Regions from separate parts of the Pseudarthrobacter sp. RHLT1-30-1 genome, predicted to be linked through region 2. Evidence: predicted binding sites of a transcription regulator. Region 2 holds the regulator's gene; the other holds the start of a gene.
What was found. Region 2 encodes Rex, which represses fermentation and respiration genes when NADH is low (regulators of the CRP and FNR family bind a similar motif). Its sites were predicted from a motif close to CTTGTGAANNNNTTCACAAG; they were not measured.
Positions count from the first base shown of each region.

Region 1: a site for Rex is predicted at 2,304-2,323, ahead of AC50YM_RS06790 (glyceraldehyde-3-phosphate dehydrogenase). Genes of this name have one in related genera too.

Region 1 covers NZ_JBWZCG010000006.1:96,657-104,229, reverse strand. Annotated here, with positions in the region: gene AC50YM_RS06800 (HNH endonuclease family protein) at 1-110, opposite strand, end outside; gene AC50YM_RS06795 (hypothetical protein) at 300-509, opposite strand; gene AC50YM_RS06790 (glyceraldehyde-3-phosphate dehydrogenase) at 589-2,085, opposite strand; gene AC50YM_RS06785 (GMC family oxidoreductase) at 2,463-4,076, opposite strand; RNA gene rnpB (RNase P RNA component class A) at 4,373-4,766, opposite strand; gene AC50YM_RS06775 (alpha/beta hydrolase-fold protein) at 4,839-5,732, shown strand; gene AC50YM_RS06770 (YaaA family protein) at 5,840-6,604, shown strand; gene AC50YM_RS06765 (zinc ribbon domain-containing protein) at 6,687-7,424, opposite strand; gene AC50YM_RS06760 (Nif3-like dinuclear metal center hexameric protein) at 7,487-7,573, opposite strand, start outside.
Region 2 covers NZ_JBWZCG010000014.1:97,805-105,377, forward strand. Annotated here, with positions in the region: gene AC50YM_RS11990 (YceI family protein) at 1-234, shown strand, start outside; gene AC50YM_RS11995 (hypothetical protein) at 499-1,323, shown strand; gene AC50YM_RS12000 (hypothetical protein) at 1,588-2,373, shown strand; gene AC50YM_RS12005 (redox-sensing transcriptional repressor Rex) at 2,485-3,180, opposite strand; gene AC50YM_RS12010 (glutaredoxin family protein) at 3,262-3,522, opposite strand; gene AC50YM_RS12015 (HAD family hydrolase) at 3,631-4,449, shown strand; gene AC50YM_RS12020 (30S ribosomal protein bS22) at 4,849-4,947, opposite strand; gene AC50YM_RS12025 (helix-turn-helix domain-containing protein) at 5,149-5,361, opposite strand; gene AC50YM_RS12030 (3-deoxy-7-phosphoheptulonate synthase) at 5,764-6,876, opposite strand; gene AC50YM_RS12035 (FadR/GntR family transcriptional regulator) at 7,135-7,573, opposite strand, start outside.

The DNA of each region.
Region 1 (7,573 bases), on a different contig from region 2:
AAGAACCAGATGAATCCGGCGGCTCCGGTGACTGCCGCGGCGGCAAGGAGCGCCCAGGCCTGGCGGGACCGCCGTCGTGCCCGCCGGAAGTCCGCCCAGGTGAGCGTCATGCCGGCGTCCCGGAAAGACGCTGCCCGGTCCGCCGTCCCCGGGGACCGCGTTGGACTCCGCTGCGTCGGAGCCCGGAACGTCGGACTCCGGTGCGTTCGGGCGCGGGGCGAATCCTATCCACCCCAACAGCCTAGGCCCGGACTCCGGTGGAGCGGGGGTTGTCCACAGTGTGGAGGACAGGTGCCCGGCTAATTCTCCTTGGTCACGCGCACGAGGTCTTCGTTGGCGAGGGCCATCAGCGATTCGAGTTGCCGGACCCGTGCCTCGTCGACCTCACCGGCGGCCAGTTTCGCCCGGGCATCATCGAGGAGCCGTTTGGCTTCCTTGACGTTCAGCCGGGCGACGTCCAGCGCGTGTTCCAGGGTGGTTTCGTGCTCTACTGCCGAGTTCTGTTCCATTGCACCATTGTGGTGCCCTTTCCCGGCCGTTTCCAGAGGATCGGCCGGGAAAGGCGGAACAGAGTTCAGGCAGGTGGTGTCAGGCCGTGACCTCGACGGGCAGGCCGGCTGCTTCGAGGGTGGCGGCCGCGTCCTTGGCGGGGAACGACGGCGGGTTCACGCCCGCCATTTCCTCCATCACGCGGACCACCTGGCAGCTATAGCCGAACTCGTTGTCGTACCAGACGTAGAGCACAAGGTTCTTGTCGTTGGAGATCGTGGCCAGGCCGTCGACGATACCTGCGCGCCGCGAGCCGACGAAGTCCGTGGAGACTACCTCCGGCGAATCGATGTAGTCGATCTGCTTGCGCAGAACGGAGTGCAGCGACATCTCCCGCAGGTAGTCGTTGACCTCGTCCTTGGTGGTGCCGTTTTCCAGGCTCAGGTTCAGGATGGCCAGCGACACGTCCGGGGTGGGGACGCGGATGGAACTGCCGGTCAGCTTGCCCAGCAGTTCGGGCAGGGCCTTGGCGACGGCCTTGGCGGCGCCCGTTTCCGTGATGACCATGTTCAGCGCGGCCGAGCGTCCACGGCGGTCGCCCTTGTGGAAGTTGTCGATCAGGTTCTGGTCGTTCGTAAAGGAGTGGACCGTCTCGACGTGGCCGTGCACCACACCGTAGCGGTCGTTGATCGCCTTGAGCACCGGGGTGATGGCGTTGGTAGTGCAGGAAGCAGCCGAGACGATCGTGTCGGAGTCGGCGATCGTGCCGTGATTGATGCCGTGCACGATGTTCTTCAGTTCGCCCTTGCCCGGGGCAGTGAGCAGCACACGGGAAGCGCCCCTGCTCTGAAGGTGCTGGGACAGGCCTTCGGCATCGCGCCAGCGTCCGGTGTTGTCGACGATGAGGGCGTTATGGATTCCATAGGCCGTGTAGTCGACCGTCGCCGGGTTGTCCGAGTAGATGACCTGGATCTGGACACCGTTGGCGGTGATGGTGTCGTTCTCAAGGTCCAGCTTGATGGTTCCTTCGAAGGAGCCGTGGACCGAGTCGCGGCGCAGCAGGCTGGCGCGCTTGGTGAGGTCGTTGTCCGAACCGCGGCGGACCACGATTGCACGCAGGCGCAGGCCGTGGCCGCCACCTGCCTTCTCGATCAGGAGGCGGGCCAGAAGGCGGCCGATGCGGCCAAAGCCGTAGAGGACGACGTCGGTGCTGGTGCGGTCGTCGCCGCCGCGCTTGCCGACAATCTCGGCGAGTTCCGCGCGCAGGAACTCGTCCAGGCTGGCACCGTTGCCCTCGACCCGGTATTTCTCGGTGAGGCGGGCGATGTCGATGGCAGCGGCGCCGAGCTCGAGCTTGGTCAGGGCGTCCAGCAGCGGTGCTGTCTCTTCGAGACGCAGTTCTTCCTTGCTCATCCGGCGCGCGAAGCGGTGCGCCTTGAGGATGTTCATGGTGGACTTATTAATCAAGCTGCGACCGTGGATGGAGGTGACCACGTTGTTTTCGCGGTACAGCCGGCCGATCACCGGGATCATGGCCTCAGCGAGCGCCTCCCGACCCATCCACGTATCAAGACAAGAATCTGACGTCTGGCTCACAGAAATACCTTCCTAGAATCCACTGCATACGACGTCGTATGCGGAAGTCGGCTGCCGGAGGGTGTCCGGAACCTCGGCGCCGGCGGGGATTCGGTCCACCCCGGGCGCCTGTGTCAAGCAAAAGAAAAGCCACCGGCTGCGAACGCAGACCCGGCGGCAGAACTTCTACGTTCACGGACCATTCTACCGTTGGCCCGGCGGGGTCCGGCGCCCCGTTACACGTGAAATGACTCACACAGCGTGGCGGTGCGGGGCCGGGGACATGTTCCGGCGTGGCGGCCATCAGCGGCGACTCGTTCTTCGAATCGGCCCGTCACTCCCCTGTGGAAGTTGTGGGGCCAGGTCGAGCCCAAGAGCATCGGCCCGCGCGTCCTGGACTATCGGGCATCCTTAAGGATCATGTCCACGGCCTTTTCCGCGATCATGATGGTCGGCGCCTGGGTGTTGGCGCTGACGAGCCGGGGCATAATCGAGGAGTCAACGACGCGCAGTCCCTCCAGCCCGTGGACCTTCAGCCGCGGCGAGACGACAGCATCATCACCCGTCCCCATGGCGCAGGTGCCGACCGGATGGTACGACGTCCGGCCGAAGGAGCGCACGAATTTCACATACTCGTCGCGGGATTCCACCCGAGAGCCATCGCCAATGTGCTCGGCTTTGACGAGCTCGGCCATCGACGACTGCTCCATGATCTCCCGGCTCTGTTGCACGCCGGCGATTGCCATTTCAAGGTCGTAGTCGTCGGCGAGATAATTCGGATCGATGAGCGGCGCCTGGCTTGGATCTGAGGACACCGGACGGACGGTTCCGCGGCTCCGCGGCCTCAGGAAGTACGAATTCAAGGTGGCCCCGAACCCGGGCTTCAAAGCCGCCGCGCCGGCCCCCGCCCGCGCGGCGGGCAGGAAGTGGAACTGCAGGTCGGGGGAATTCTCCTCCTTGTTGGCGTAACTGAAGCCGCCCGCCTCGACGAGGGTGGAAGCAAAGGGTCCCGAACGGAAGGCAAGGTATTCGACGCCGGCCAGGACCGTGGCCGGGCGTACCTGACTGAGCCGGTCCAGGCTGTGGTAATCCTTGAGTTCGTAGACGATGTCGATGTCGCAGTGGTCATGCAGGTTCTTGCCGACTCCCTGCAAGGCATGGACGGTTTCGATGCCGGCGGCGGCGAGGTCCTCCGGGTCGCCGATGCCCGAAAGCTGGAGCAGCTTGGGCGACCCGAAAGCGCCGGCAGCGACAATCACTTCGCGGTCGGCCAGGTACGTTCGGAGGGAGCCGCCTTGGATCGCCTCGATCCCGACGGCCCGGCCATCCCTGATGATCACCTTGGAGACGGTGACGTTGGCACACACGGTGAGGTTGGGGCGCTTGCGGGCAGGCTTCAGATATGCAACGGCGGCGCTGCACCGGCGGCCGTTCTTGGTGGTGGTCTGGTAGAAGCCCACGCCGTACTGCTCGGCGCCGTTGAAGTCGCTGTTGTAGGGCAGCCCGAATTCCTGGCCCGCCTTCACGAAGGCCGCGGAGAGTTTGTGCGGGCGCAGGAGGTCGGAGACCCCGAGCGGACCCTGGGTCCCGTGGTGCGGTGCCGAGAGCCTGCTGTTCGACTCGGAGCGGACGAAGTACTCACCCACCTCCTCAGCGGACCACCCCTCGCAGCCAAAGTCCGTGACCCAGCTGTCGTAGTCCTCGGCCACGCCGCGAGTGAAGACCTGGGCGTTGATGGACCCCCCGCCGCCCAGCACGCGTCCCTGGGCAAGGGGGATGCGGCGGCCGTTGCTGTGTTGCTGCGGAATGCTGGTGTAGTCCCATTGGTACGGCCCGTTTTTCAGCTTCGGAAAACCCGCGGGGACGTGGATAAATGGATGACGGTCGGATCTTCCCGCCTCCAGCAGAAGGACGCGGACGGACGGGTCTTCGCTGAGCCTGCCCGCCAGGACGCTGCCGCCGCTGCCACCCCCGGCAATCACATAGTCGTAAACTGCGTCGTCCGGCACCATGCCTCCTATGCTTTTACGCGGATACTTTGGCTGGCTTCGCCGTTGTTTGGAATGTTCTCTGCAGTCTCTGGTCCCGCCGGGGTGATGTCAAGCATTCGGCCCGCCCGTATTTGCGCAGGCAGACGGTCTGCAGCGGCCGATAAGGAGCGGGTTCGATCGAATCGGACACGCCCGGCGACGGCGGGCCGGGGCGGGAACGCACAGCGGAATGCCGGTTGCCGCCGTCGTCCGTTCCCCGGGAAGGCCTCGATAAGCACAAAAACCGCAGGGAACACAAGGTTTCCCGGCGGTGAAAATGGATGGGTTGACCGATACGCCGGGTTCTGTGTTCCCGCACCGTTACCAGCGCGGGAGTAGCGGCCATCCATCTACGAACGCCGTTGCCGACGCCCTCCAGCAGCCTACCCGGACACTCGGGCGAGCAGCCCTCGAACGTGCCCTGTCTGGCCTTGCTCCGGGTGGGGTTTACCTAGCCTTCCCGGTCACCCGGGAAGCTGGTGGTCTCTTACACCACCGTTTCACCCTTACCTGCGCTGCGGCCCGTGCAAGCACACGCCACATGCCGGCGGTCTGTTCTCTGTGGCACTAGCCTGCGGGTTACCCCGAGTGGGCGTTACCCACCACCCTGCCCTGCGGAGCCCGGACGTTCCTCGAGCCACTTGCGTGACGCGCGGCCGCCTGGTCAACCCATCCGCTGTCCATTCTACGGTCAGGGCTGACCCGTCCGGCGACACCCGCGTCCGCCGAGCCTATGATCGGGGAATGGAGCAATACGCCCTGAGCCGGCGCCGGCTGCTGGAGCTCGCAGGAATCGGACTTGGCATGTCCGGGCTCGCGGCCTGCACTGATGACACCGCGCCCCCAGCATCGTCCCGCGCCGCGCCGTCCAGCCCGACGACGGCCGCGCCGCCGGTCCCGGCCGGCGCGTTGACGGTCCGGACCAGCAGAGGATCATTCGTCTCGGCCTTCCGCCCCGGGGTCGCCAGCCATTGGGCGGTGGTCGCACCTGAACTGCCGCCCGGCGGCACGCAGCCAGAACTTCCCGTGGCGGTGTTCCTTCATGGACTCGGCAGCAGCCACACCGCCCTGCTGGACGGGTTGGAAGCCCACGAGGCCCTCCAACGGCACCTCGACGCCGGAGGCGCACCGTTGGCTCTCGCCGCCGTGGACGGCGGGAACACCTGGTGGCACCCCCGCGCCGACGGCAGTGACACCCAGGCGATGCTGGTCAAGGAATTTGTTCCGTTCCTCGGCGGCCAGGGCTACGACCTCGGCCGGATCGGCCTCTTCGGCCTGTCAATGGGAGGCTTCGGCGCCCTGCTGCTCGCGTCCCAGGGCCGGCTGCCCGGAGTCCGGGCCGTGGCGGCCATGAGCCCGGCGGTCTGGGAGAACTACGGCTCAAGCATGGACACCGCCTTCGACAGTGCGGCCGACTTTGCGGCCCACGACGTGTTCGCGCTCCGTGCACGCCTCGCTGCGGTGCCCAAACGGGTCGATTGCGGCACCGGGGATGACCTCGCCGCCACGGTGCGCGACTACGTCGCGGAACTCCCTGGCGCCGTCGAGGGCGGTTTCCAGTCCGGAGGGCACGACGACAGCTACTGGCGCTCCATCCTGCCCGGAGTGTTGTCCTTCCTCGGCCGCAACCTCGGCTGAGCGGGCCCGGGGTCGGACACCGGGCGGGCACTGGGCGGGCACTGGGCGGGCACCGCAACAGCCGCCTGAGTACAATCCCGGCAACGGGCCGCCGCTAGGATTGGACGGTGCTGATTCTGCTGCCGCCCTCCGAAGGCAAGACCCCTGCCACGGCCGGTGACGCCGTGGACTGGGCCACCCTGAGCTTCCCCGAACTGAACGTGTACCGGGCGAAGGTGCTGGAGGGGCTGGGGACGGTCAGCGCCCATGAGGACGCCCTGGCGCTTCTGGGCGTCGGCGCCTCGCTGCGGGCCGACGTCGAGCGCAACACGCGGCTGCACGCCGAGCCGGCGGCCCCCGCCCATCAGGTCTACTCCGGCGTGCTGTACGACGCGCTGGACTACAACTCCCTCACGCCTACGCAGCGGAAGAAAGCGGACGAGCACGTGCTGGTCATTTCTGCGCTCTGGGGTGCCATCCGATTCGGCGACCGGGTACCGGCCTACCGGCTGTCGATGGCGACCGCCCTGCCGGACATCGGACGCCTGGCGTCCTTCTGGAAGCCGCAGCTCGCCGCGGCCCTCGCGGCCGCCGCGGACGGTGAACTGCTGGTGGACTGCCGCTCCAGCACCTACGCCGCGGCGTGGACTCCCCCGCCGGCGCAGACCGTTGCCGTTAATGTGTTCACCGAGGTCAATGGCGCGCGGAAAGTGGTCAGCCACTTCGCCAAGCACACCCGGGGCGAATTCGCCCGGCACCTGCTGGGCCGCCGGGGCAAGGCCCCGCAGACGCCCGCCCAGCTGCAGAAGGCGGCGGCCGAAAAGTGGGCCGCCGAACTGGTCGAGGGCACGGCCCGGAAGCCGCACATGCTCAACCTGATCCTGCCAAACTGACTCGCAGCAGGGCCGTTCTGAGTGCTAAGAACGGCCCTGCTGCGAGTCAGTTTAGGTGGCTAGGCCCAGTCGGTTGGCGTTGTTAGACCCAGTCGGCGGAGCGGACCAGGATGCAGCCGGAATCCGGGCAGAACACGACGTCGTCCTCGGCCGCGGCCTTGATTTCGGCCAGGTCCCCCGGGCTCAGCTGCATGCCGGAGCCCTCGGAGGTGCCGTGGAACAGGCGGGCCGCACCGACGCCACGCTTGGCCAGGGTCTTCTCGTAGACCGCCAGCAGCCCGGAATCCAGGCCCTCGGCGAACTCGGCCCGCTTGCCGCGCACCACCGTTGCCTCGGCGGCGATCTCGGCGAGCTGCTCGTCGAGTTCGGCACGGATGGAGCCGAAGGAGCCCTGGATGTCGTCAACGATCTGCTGCTGCGTGGCCTGGCGCAGGCGGAGTGAGTCCAACCGTTCCAGAACTTCCAGCTCGACGTCCTCAAGGTCGGAGCGGCGCTTGTTCAGGGACACCAGGTCGCGCTGCAGGGCAACCAGGTCCTTGGAAAGGCCGGTGCCGCTGTTGAGCCTCGCCTCGTCGCGCTCGATCCGGGAGGCAACCTGCTCCACGTCGGCTTCGGCGCGCTTGAGCTCGAGTTCAGCGTCGTGGACGGCCACCTTGGCGGCACCGAGTTCACCGGTGGCCACGCTGAGGGCGGCTTCAAGATCGGTGATCCGGGAGTCGCTTTCAAGGCTTCGGCGGCGGTTGGACAGGGATTTGAGTTTGGCATCAAGTCCCTGCAATTCGAGCAACTTCAACTGTTCCGCCGGTGCTGCCTTGGCCACTATTTACCTCCGCTTGTTCCCTGCCGGCAGGAGCCGGGCACCTATTCGGCGCTCCCTAGACTCTAGTCCCCGCCCGGAGTCAGAATGAAGTCCCACGGGTCGCTGTTGGTGGTGCTGACCCGGATCTCGACGTCGTGCCCCTGGTCGCT
Region 2 (7,573 bases):
CAGGGCGAGCTCACCATCAAGGGCGTTTCCCGTGAGGTGTTCCTCGAGACCGAATTCAACGGCGTTGCCGTCGACCCGTTCGGCATGACCCGCGCCGGCCTGTCCGCCGAGACCACGATCAGCCGCAAGGACTTCGGCCTGACTTGGAACGCAATCCTCGACGCCGGTGGCGTGCTCGTCAGCGACAAGGTTGCCGTCAACCTGGAACTGGCCTTCATCGCTCCGTCAGCCTAGTTCCCACACACTTGGCCGGCCGGTCCCCAGAACCGTGCCGGCCCGCGGCTTCCAGCCGCCGGCACCCCGCTTCATCCCTGTGATGGAGCGGGGTGTTGCGTTTAACGGGGTGCGCCGGGGCGTGCCGCGCAGCGGGCCTGCCCCCGGTCGTCGACGCCGCCTCCGCGCTGCCGAAATGGCCCGGATCTCGCGGTGTTCCGACATGCGTCGCAACACGCTCAGATTCCCTAGTTACCGGCACAACCGCGGTCTACAGTGAGAGCCATGAGCAACCCTAATGAGGTCCCTCGTCCGCAGCAGCCGGGTGCCCAGCCCCCGACGGCGGACAACGTGCCGCCCGCAGGTTCCGAGCCGCCCCAGGTCACGCCGCCTGCGACCCAGGGGAACCAGGTCCCGGGGTACCAGGGGCCGACGGGCTACCACGGCGGGCCGCAGCAGCCGGGTCACGGCCAGCCGCAGGGTTACCAGGCGCCTCAGCAGCAGTACAACCAGACGCCGCCCGGCTACCAGCCACCACAGGGTTACCAGCCACCGCCCGGCCACCAGCCACCACAGGGCTACCAGGCGACGGGCAGCCAGGTCCCGGGGAAGCCGCTGGGCGGGTTCCGATTCGAGATGCCAACGGACCGGCCCGCGAACCTCTACGATGCCATGCCCCGCGGCGGATTCTCCGGAATGTTTACGGTCACCGGGATGCCGACAGAGCTGAAAGTCTCCTACTGGATCTGGCTGATCGGCGGACTGTTGGGCCTGCTCGGCGGCGTCGTTGGCCTCTTCGGCTCCTTCGTGCTCCTGGCGGTCGTTCCGGGCCTGGGGTTTGTCGTGCTTTTGCTGGTGCTGGTCGCACTCGCGCTCGCCGCGGCACAGGTCATTCTGAGCATGAAGATGAAGGAAGGGCGCGAGTGGGCACGCTTCGCCCTCACAATCGTTGCCGGGATATCCCTCCTGCTGGCCATTCTCAACGCCAGCGCCGCTGAAGGGCGCGGCGGCGGCAGCTGGCCGAGCTTCATTGTGAGCCTGGCGGCGGTCGTGCTGATGTGGATGCCCAACTCGCAGGCATGGTTCGCCTCGCTTAGGGGCCGCAGCTGATCCGGCACTGGCAGACGCCCAAGCCGCCATCCCGGCGTCGGGCACGGGAGCCACCCAAACACGGGCAAGGACGCCAAGCCAGGCACCCCAGACACTCCAGCCCAGGCAACCCGGTCAGGGACACCGGGCACGCAGCGAGAATACCTCTCCGGAATGATCCGCTCCAACGACGACGCGCGGTACGGTGTACCTAAACCATGCTGGGGGCAGGGCAGGAAGCTGTTTCCGGTATCCGAAATCAGACCGCCATGCAAAGGAAAAGCCATGAGCATCCCGCCAGTCCCGCCGTCGAACCCTGACGCACCCGAGCCGGGCGAACAGCCGGCACCCCGCTACGGCCAAAACGCACCCCAGTACGGCCAACCCCCGTCCTCACCGCAGTACGGCCAGCAGGCGCCGCAGTATGGCCAGAACGCCCCGCAGGCGCCGCAGTACGGCCAGAACGCCCCGCAGGCGCCGCAGTACGGCCAGAACACCCCGCAGTACGGCCAGAACCCGCCCCAGTACAACCAGCCGCAGTACGGCCAGCCCGCCTACGGCCAGTCGCCCTACGGCCAGTTCCCCTCGGAGCAGCCGCAGGCCATGACTGGCGCGGCGGGCACGCCGAAGCTCGTCAACACGGCCTTCTGGCTCATCGTCGCTGCCGGCGCGGTCTGGGTGCTGTCCCTCCTGCTGGCGATCGGCATGATTGACTCCCCCGTCATGCGCGACCAGTTCGAACAGCAGATGGCCGCGAGCGGCGCTGAAGTCAGGTTCGAAGACATCAAGGGTTTCCTGGTCGGCAGCATCGTGGTCTTCGCCGTGATCGGCGCCGGGCTCTACGCTCTGGTGGCCCTGAACGTCCGCAAGGGCAAGAACTGGGCACGGATCCTCGGCACTGTCTTCGCCGCCCTGTCGATCCTTAGTCTCTGGCCGTTGAGCCTCGGCACGCTGGCAGTTCTCCTCGGCATCGCAGGCATCGTGATGCTGTACCTGCCGGCAACATCGCCGTTCTTCACCAAGCGGCAGCCGTTCGCCAACCCCTACGGGCAGCCCGGCAAGCCGTACTAAGCCCTAACCCTGCGCGCCACACCAGGCCGCACCAGAGCACGCCAAACATATTTTACTAAGCAGCCATTCACCAGCGCAGAGGGCGCGGGAGCCGGACGGGCTGACTGAACGCTAGTCAGCATCTTCCGGATCCTGCGCCCTTTGTGCGTGGTAGGCGAGGATCTGGAGTTCGGTGGCCATGTCCACCTTGCGCAGGTTGACCCCCGGCGGCACCTGCAGCATGACCGGCGCAAAGCTGAGAATGCTCCGCACCCCGGCGGAAATCACCCGGTCGCAGACATCCTGCGCCACGGCGGCCGGCAGGGCCAGCACCACCATGTTGGCGCCGGTCCGCCGCAGCACCGGATCGAGGTCGGCGGCATCGCTGACGCGCAGCCAGCCCACCTCGCTGCCCACCACCATCTGGTCGGCGTCGAAAATCGCGACAATTTCGAAGCCCCGCGATTCGAACCCGCCATAGCGGGCCAGCGCTTTGCCCAGGTTGCCGGCGCCGACGATGGCGACCTTCCAGTCGCGCATCAGGCCCAGCGCCGCGGCAATATGTTGATTGAGGTACTGCACCTCGTAGCCGACGCCGCGCGTCCCGTACGAGCCCACGTAGGAAAGATCCTTGCGCAGGGTGGAGGAGCTCACACCGGAGGCCTCGGCCAGGGATTCGGAGGAGACCCGGTCAACGCCCTCGGCGAGCAGGGTCGTGAGGGCGCGCAGATAAATGGTCAGCCGGGCCACGGCCGCAGGCGGAATCTGCTTGGCGGCAGCCCCTGCTCCCACGGGCATCGCGCCCGGGGATGAATCCAGCGAAGTCACTATCTGCTCCATTAGGTCGCGTTGTGACTTCCACTCTAGAGCCCCGGCGGTTCAGCGAACAAAGCAGGCGTAACCGGCGCTTCAGGCCTGCCCGCCCAGTGCACGCCGCAGCGTCCGCTCCAGCCGGACCTCGTCAATTTTCCAGAAGTCCCGCTGGACACCGTCCACCAGCAGGACCGGAATTTCCTCCGCAAAGCGTTCCCGCAGTTCGACGTCGTCGTCCACCGGCTGCTCCCGCCAGCCGATCCCAAGACTCCGCGTGACGCGGTCGACGGCGTCGCGCGCCGCCGAGCAGAGATGGCAATCGGCTTTGGTGATGAGGACGACGTCGGGGCTTGGCATGGCTCCACGGTAGCCCGGCCGCCCATTCCTCGTCGACGCGGCAGACACATCCGCGCCGCCGCGGCCCGCGCGCAAGGAACGGGCTGCAGCTTTGACTAGACTCGTGGCATGTCCGAAGAGAAGTTCGTCGCTGTGGTCACACAGCCTGTTGCGGCACCGCAGCACGGTGAAGCCGCGTTCTTCGACGTCGACAACACGCTCATGCGGGGCGCCAGCCTGTTCCACGTGGCCCGAAAGATGTACCAGCGCGGGGCGTTCACCATTCCCCAGGCAGCCGGATTCGCCTGGAAGCAGCTGATGTTCGTGCTGCGCGGCGAGAACATCGATGATGTCCACGCCGTCCGCGACACAGCCCTGAAACTCGGCGCCGGTTTCACCGTTGAGGACGTCGCGGCCCTCGGCGAAGAAGTCTATGACGAAATGATCGAATCCCGGATCTGGCCGGGGGCCAAAGCCCTGGCCGAACAGCATCTCCGGGTGGGCCGCAAGGTCTGGCTCGTGACGGCGACCCCCATCGAGGTGGCCACGGTGATCTCGACCAGGCTGGGCCTCACCGGCGCCCTCGGCACCGTGGGCGAAATCCTGGACGGCTCCTACACCGGCCGGCTGGTCGGCGAGATCCTGCACGGCCCCGCCAAAGCCGTGGCCGTACGGGCGGTGGCCGAGGCCGAGGGGCTGGACCTGACCCGGTGCTGGGCGTACAGCGACTCGCACAACGACATCCCGCTGCTGAGCATGGTGGGGCACCCGGTTGCCATCAACCCCGACGCCCGGCTCCGCCGCCACGCCCGCGAACACAACTGGCCGGTCTACGACTTCCGCTCCGGACGGCGCGCGGCCACCCTGGGGCTCAAGGCCGCCACTGTCGGCGGGGCCATCTACGGCCTGTGGCGCGGCACTTCCCGGTTCCGCGGCCCCAAAATCTGAGCCTCACCGCCGGCGCGTACGGCTTTCCGCTGCGCCTTGGGCTTTCCGCTGCGCTTCCGGCTATCCGCTGCGCGTCCGGACGAGCGCTGCGCGGATGCACCCGACCCCCACCCCTGGCCCGCCACCTTCCGCCGCACTTTCGGCTTTCCGCTGCGCTTCCGGACGAGCGCCACGCGGATCCGCGTAGCGCCTGTCGGAAAGCGCGTCGCCCGTCCGAAAGCACCGCCCGAAAGCGTCGTCCGTCCGGAAACGCACCACACCTCCGGAAACGCACCACCCGACCGTCCCCATTCGCGTCCGGCACCGTCGCCAGGAATGGCGTCATCGGCCGGTCGTGGAAACGCAAAGAAAATGCCCGCTGCCGGAAGGCAACGGGCATTCACATGATTCGAAGTATCTCTACTTCTTATTGCGACGCTGGTGACGCGTCTTGCGAAGCAGCTTGCGGTGCTTCTTCTTGGCCATACGCTTGCGACGCTTCTTAATAACTGAACCCACGAAAGTTCCTTACCGGCTAGATGCAGTACCTACCAGTTGGAAAGTGTCCGCGGGCTAAGCAGCAGACTGTACAACTGACAGGTTCTTACAATGACGTAAAACGTTCCTTAACAGGGTACCGCCTAACGGGGGCGCCCCACGACCTCAGGGGCCCTACGGGGCCCGCGGGTCCTTATTCCGGCCTTGGAAGACGCTGGATGCTCAGCCTGTTTCCGTGTTGCCGTCGACGACCGCACCCTTGAGGTACTGATCGACGGCGGTTTCCGGCACCCGGTAGGAGCGCCCGAAGCGGACCGCCGGCATCTCGCCGGAATGAACGAGGCGGTACACGGTCATTTTGGACACCCGCATGACGTCCGCGACTTCGGCCACGGTCAAAAAGCGTGCGTTGGAGAAGTTAGCCTCCGAAGACATTTCCCTATTCCTTTACTCAAGCGAACGGCAGCCCCATCAGAACGACATGGCGGTGTGCCGATGCTGAGCCATCAAACAACCATGTACTAGATACTGTAGGGGCTGATGGTGCCCCTGTGAAAGGGCAGACCGCGATTCCAAGGGTCACGGAGCGGAAATGATGAGACTCCGCCCACCTCTCCGCCGCCGGGCTACTGTCTACGCGTGACTCTTCGCTGCCGGGCCACCGTCCCCGCGCGCCCCATCTTCCATCCCCGTGCGGACGGGCCACCGGCTCCGCGCGGCCCGTCTTCCCTCCCTGCGCGGACCGTCTTCCCTCTCCGCTGCCGAGCCACAGTCTCCGTGCGGCCCGTCTGCCTTCCCCGCGCGGCCGGTCTTCCCTCCCCGCGAAGCGCGTCTTCGCTAACCTCGGGTCCGGCGGATGCGGGCCGAGGCAGCCAGCTGTGCCAGCACCGATGCCGTGACGTCCCAGTCCATGCAGGCGTCTGTCACGCTCTGGCCGTAGACGAGCTCGTCCGTCCCGGCGGCGTGCTCGGCGACGTCCAGGTTCTGCGCGCCGCCCACGAGGAAGCTCTCCAGCATGACCCCGGCGATGGCGCCGGCCGATGCACCCCCGCTTTCCAGCTGTGCACCGATTTCGAGGGCGACCTCGGCCTGCCGGTGGTGGCTCTTGCCGCTGTTGGCGTGGCTGGCGTCAACAATCAGCCGCGGGTTGAGCTGCTTCGCGGCCAGCTTGGCGGTGGTGGCTTCGATGTCGGGCGCGGAGTAGTTGGGTCCCTTGCGGCCGCCCCGGAGGATGATGTGCGTGTCCGGGTTTCCGGCCGTCGAGACCAGCGCCGCCCGGCCCTCGCCGTCGATACCCAGGAACGCCTGGGCTGCCCCGGCGGCGCTGCAGGCGTCGAGCGCGACCTGCAAATCGCCGTCGGTCCCGTTCTTGAACCCGATCGGCATGGACAGCCCGGACGCCAGCTGGCGGTGGATCTGGCTTTCGGTGGTGCGGGCACCGATGGCACCCCAGGAGACGAGGTCCGCCATGTACTGCGGGCTGATGGGTTCCAGGAACTCGGTGCCGGCGGGCAGCCCGAGCGCGGTGACCTGCTGCAGGAAGCGTCGTGCGGCGCCCAGCCCGGCCGCGATGTCGTGGCTGCCGTCGAGCCGCGGGTCGTTGATCAGGCCCTTCCAGCCCACCGTGGTGCGGGGCTTCTCGAAGTAGGCCCGCATCACGATCAGCAGGTCCTCCTTGTGCTGCTCGGCCTGGCTGACGAGCCGGCGGGCGTATTCGAGGCCGGCCTTGGGGTCATGGATGGAGCAGGGGCCCACGATGACGAGCAGCCGGTCATCGACCCCGTCCATGACGGCGCGGACCTCGTCCCGGCCCCGGGCGACGACCTCGGCGAGGCGGGTGTCCAGGGGCAGCTCCGCGAGCATGTCCCGCGGTGTCGGCAGCGGAGTGAACTCGCTGACGCGCAGGTTAGAGGTGGACTGCTGGGATTCGGGGGCTGCTGCGATGCTCATGTGCGGGTCCTGTTCCGGATGCGGAGCGGGCCCTGATCAGAACCCGCCGGGAAATGGCGAAGGGCAGAGAGTGATCTCTGCCCTGTTGGCTCTGAAGGAAGGTTGGATGCGTGTCAGTTAGACGCGGGCCCCTCCAGAGCCAACGAAAAATACGCATACCAACGGTTTATCATGCTCCGACCATAGCCCGGTGATGGTTCTCACGGCAAAGTCCGGCGTAACATTCCGGCACGCAACGAGTCCGGCGGAGTCGGTGGATCAGGCTCCGGAACCCAGCCCCGCCTCCGCGTAGTAGCCCTCGATGTGCTCCGCCACCAGCACGGCCGCGCGGCCGCCGTCGTGGTTGGAGATGGCAGCCAGGATGCCGCGATGTTCGGCTCGGAGCCGGGCCGCGGTGGCGTCCCAGTCCGACAGGTTCCCGGTGAGGCGGCCGGCGTAGTCCTGGATGGCCTCGCGGAGTGAGCCCATCATGGCGCTGACGACGGCGTTGCCCGCGGCGTCCGCCAGGGCCAGATGGAAGCGGACATCCAGGGTCAGGAACGCCTCGGTTCCGGCGCAGCCGTCCATTTCGTCCAGCAGCCGGGCCGCTTCGGCCAGCGCGGGCGACTCCGGACGCGCCCGGGAAGCGGCCCAGGATTCCAGCAGCACGCGGGTCTCCACGATGTCCTTCACGGGCAGGTGCGAAGTGGCGACGTGC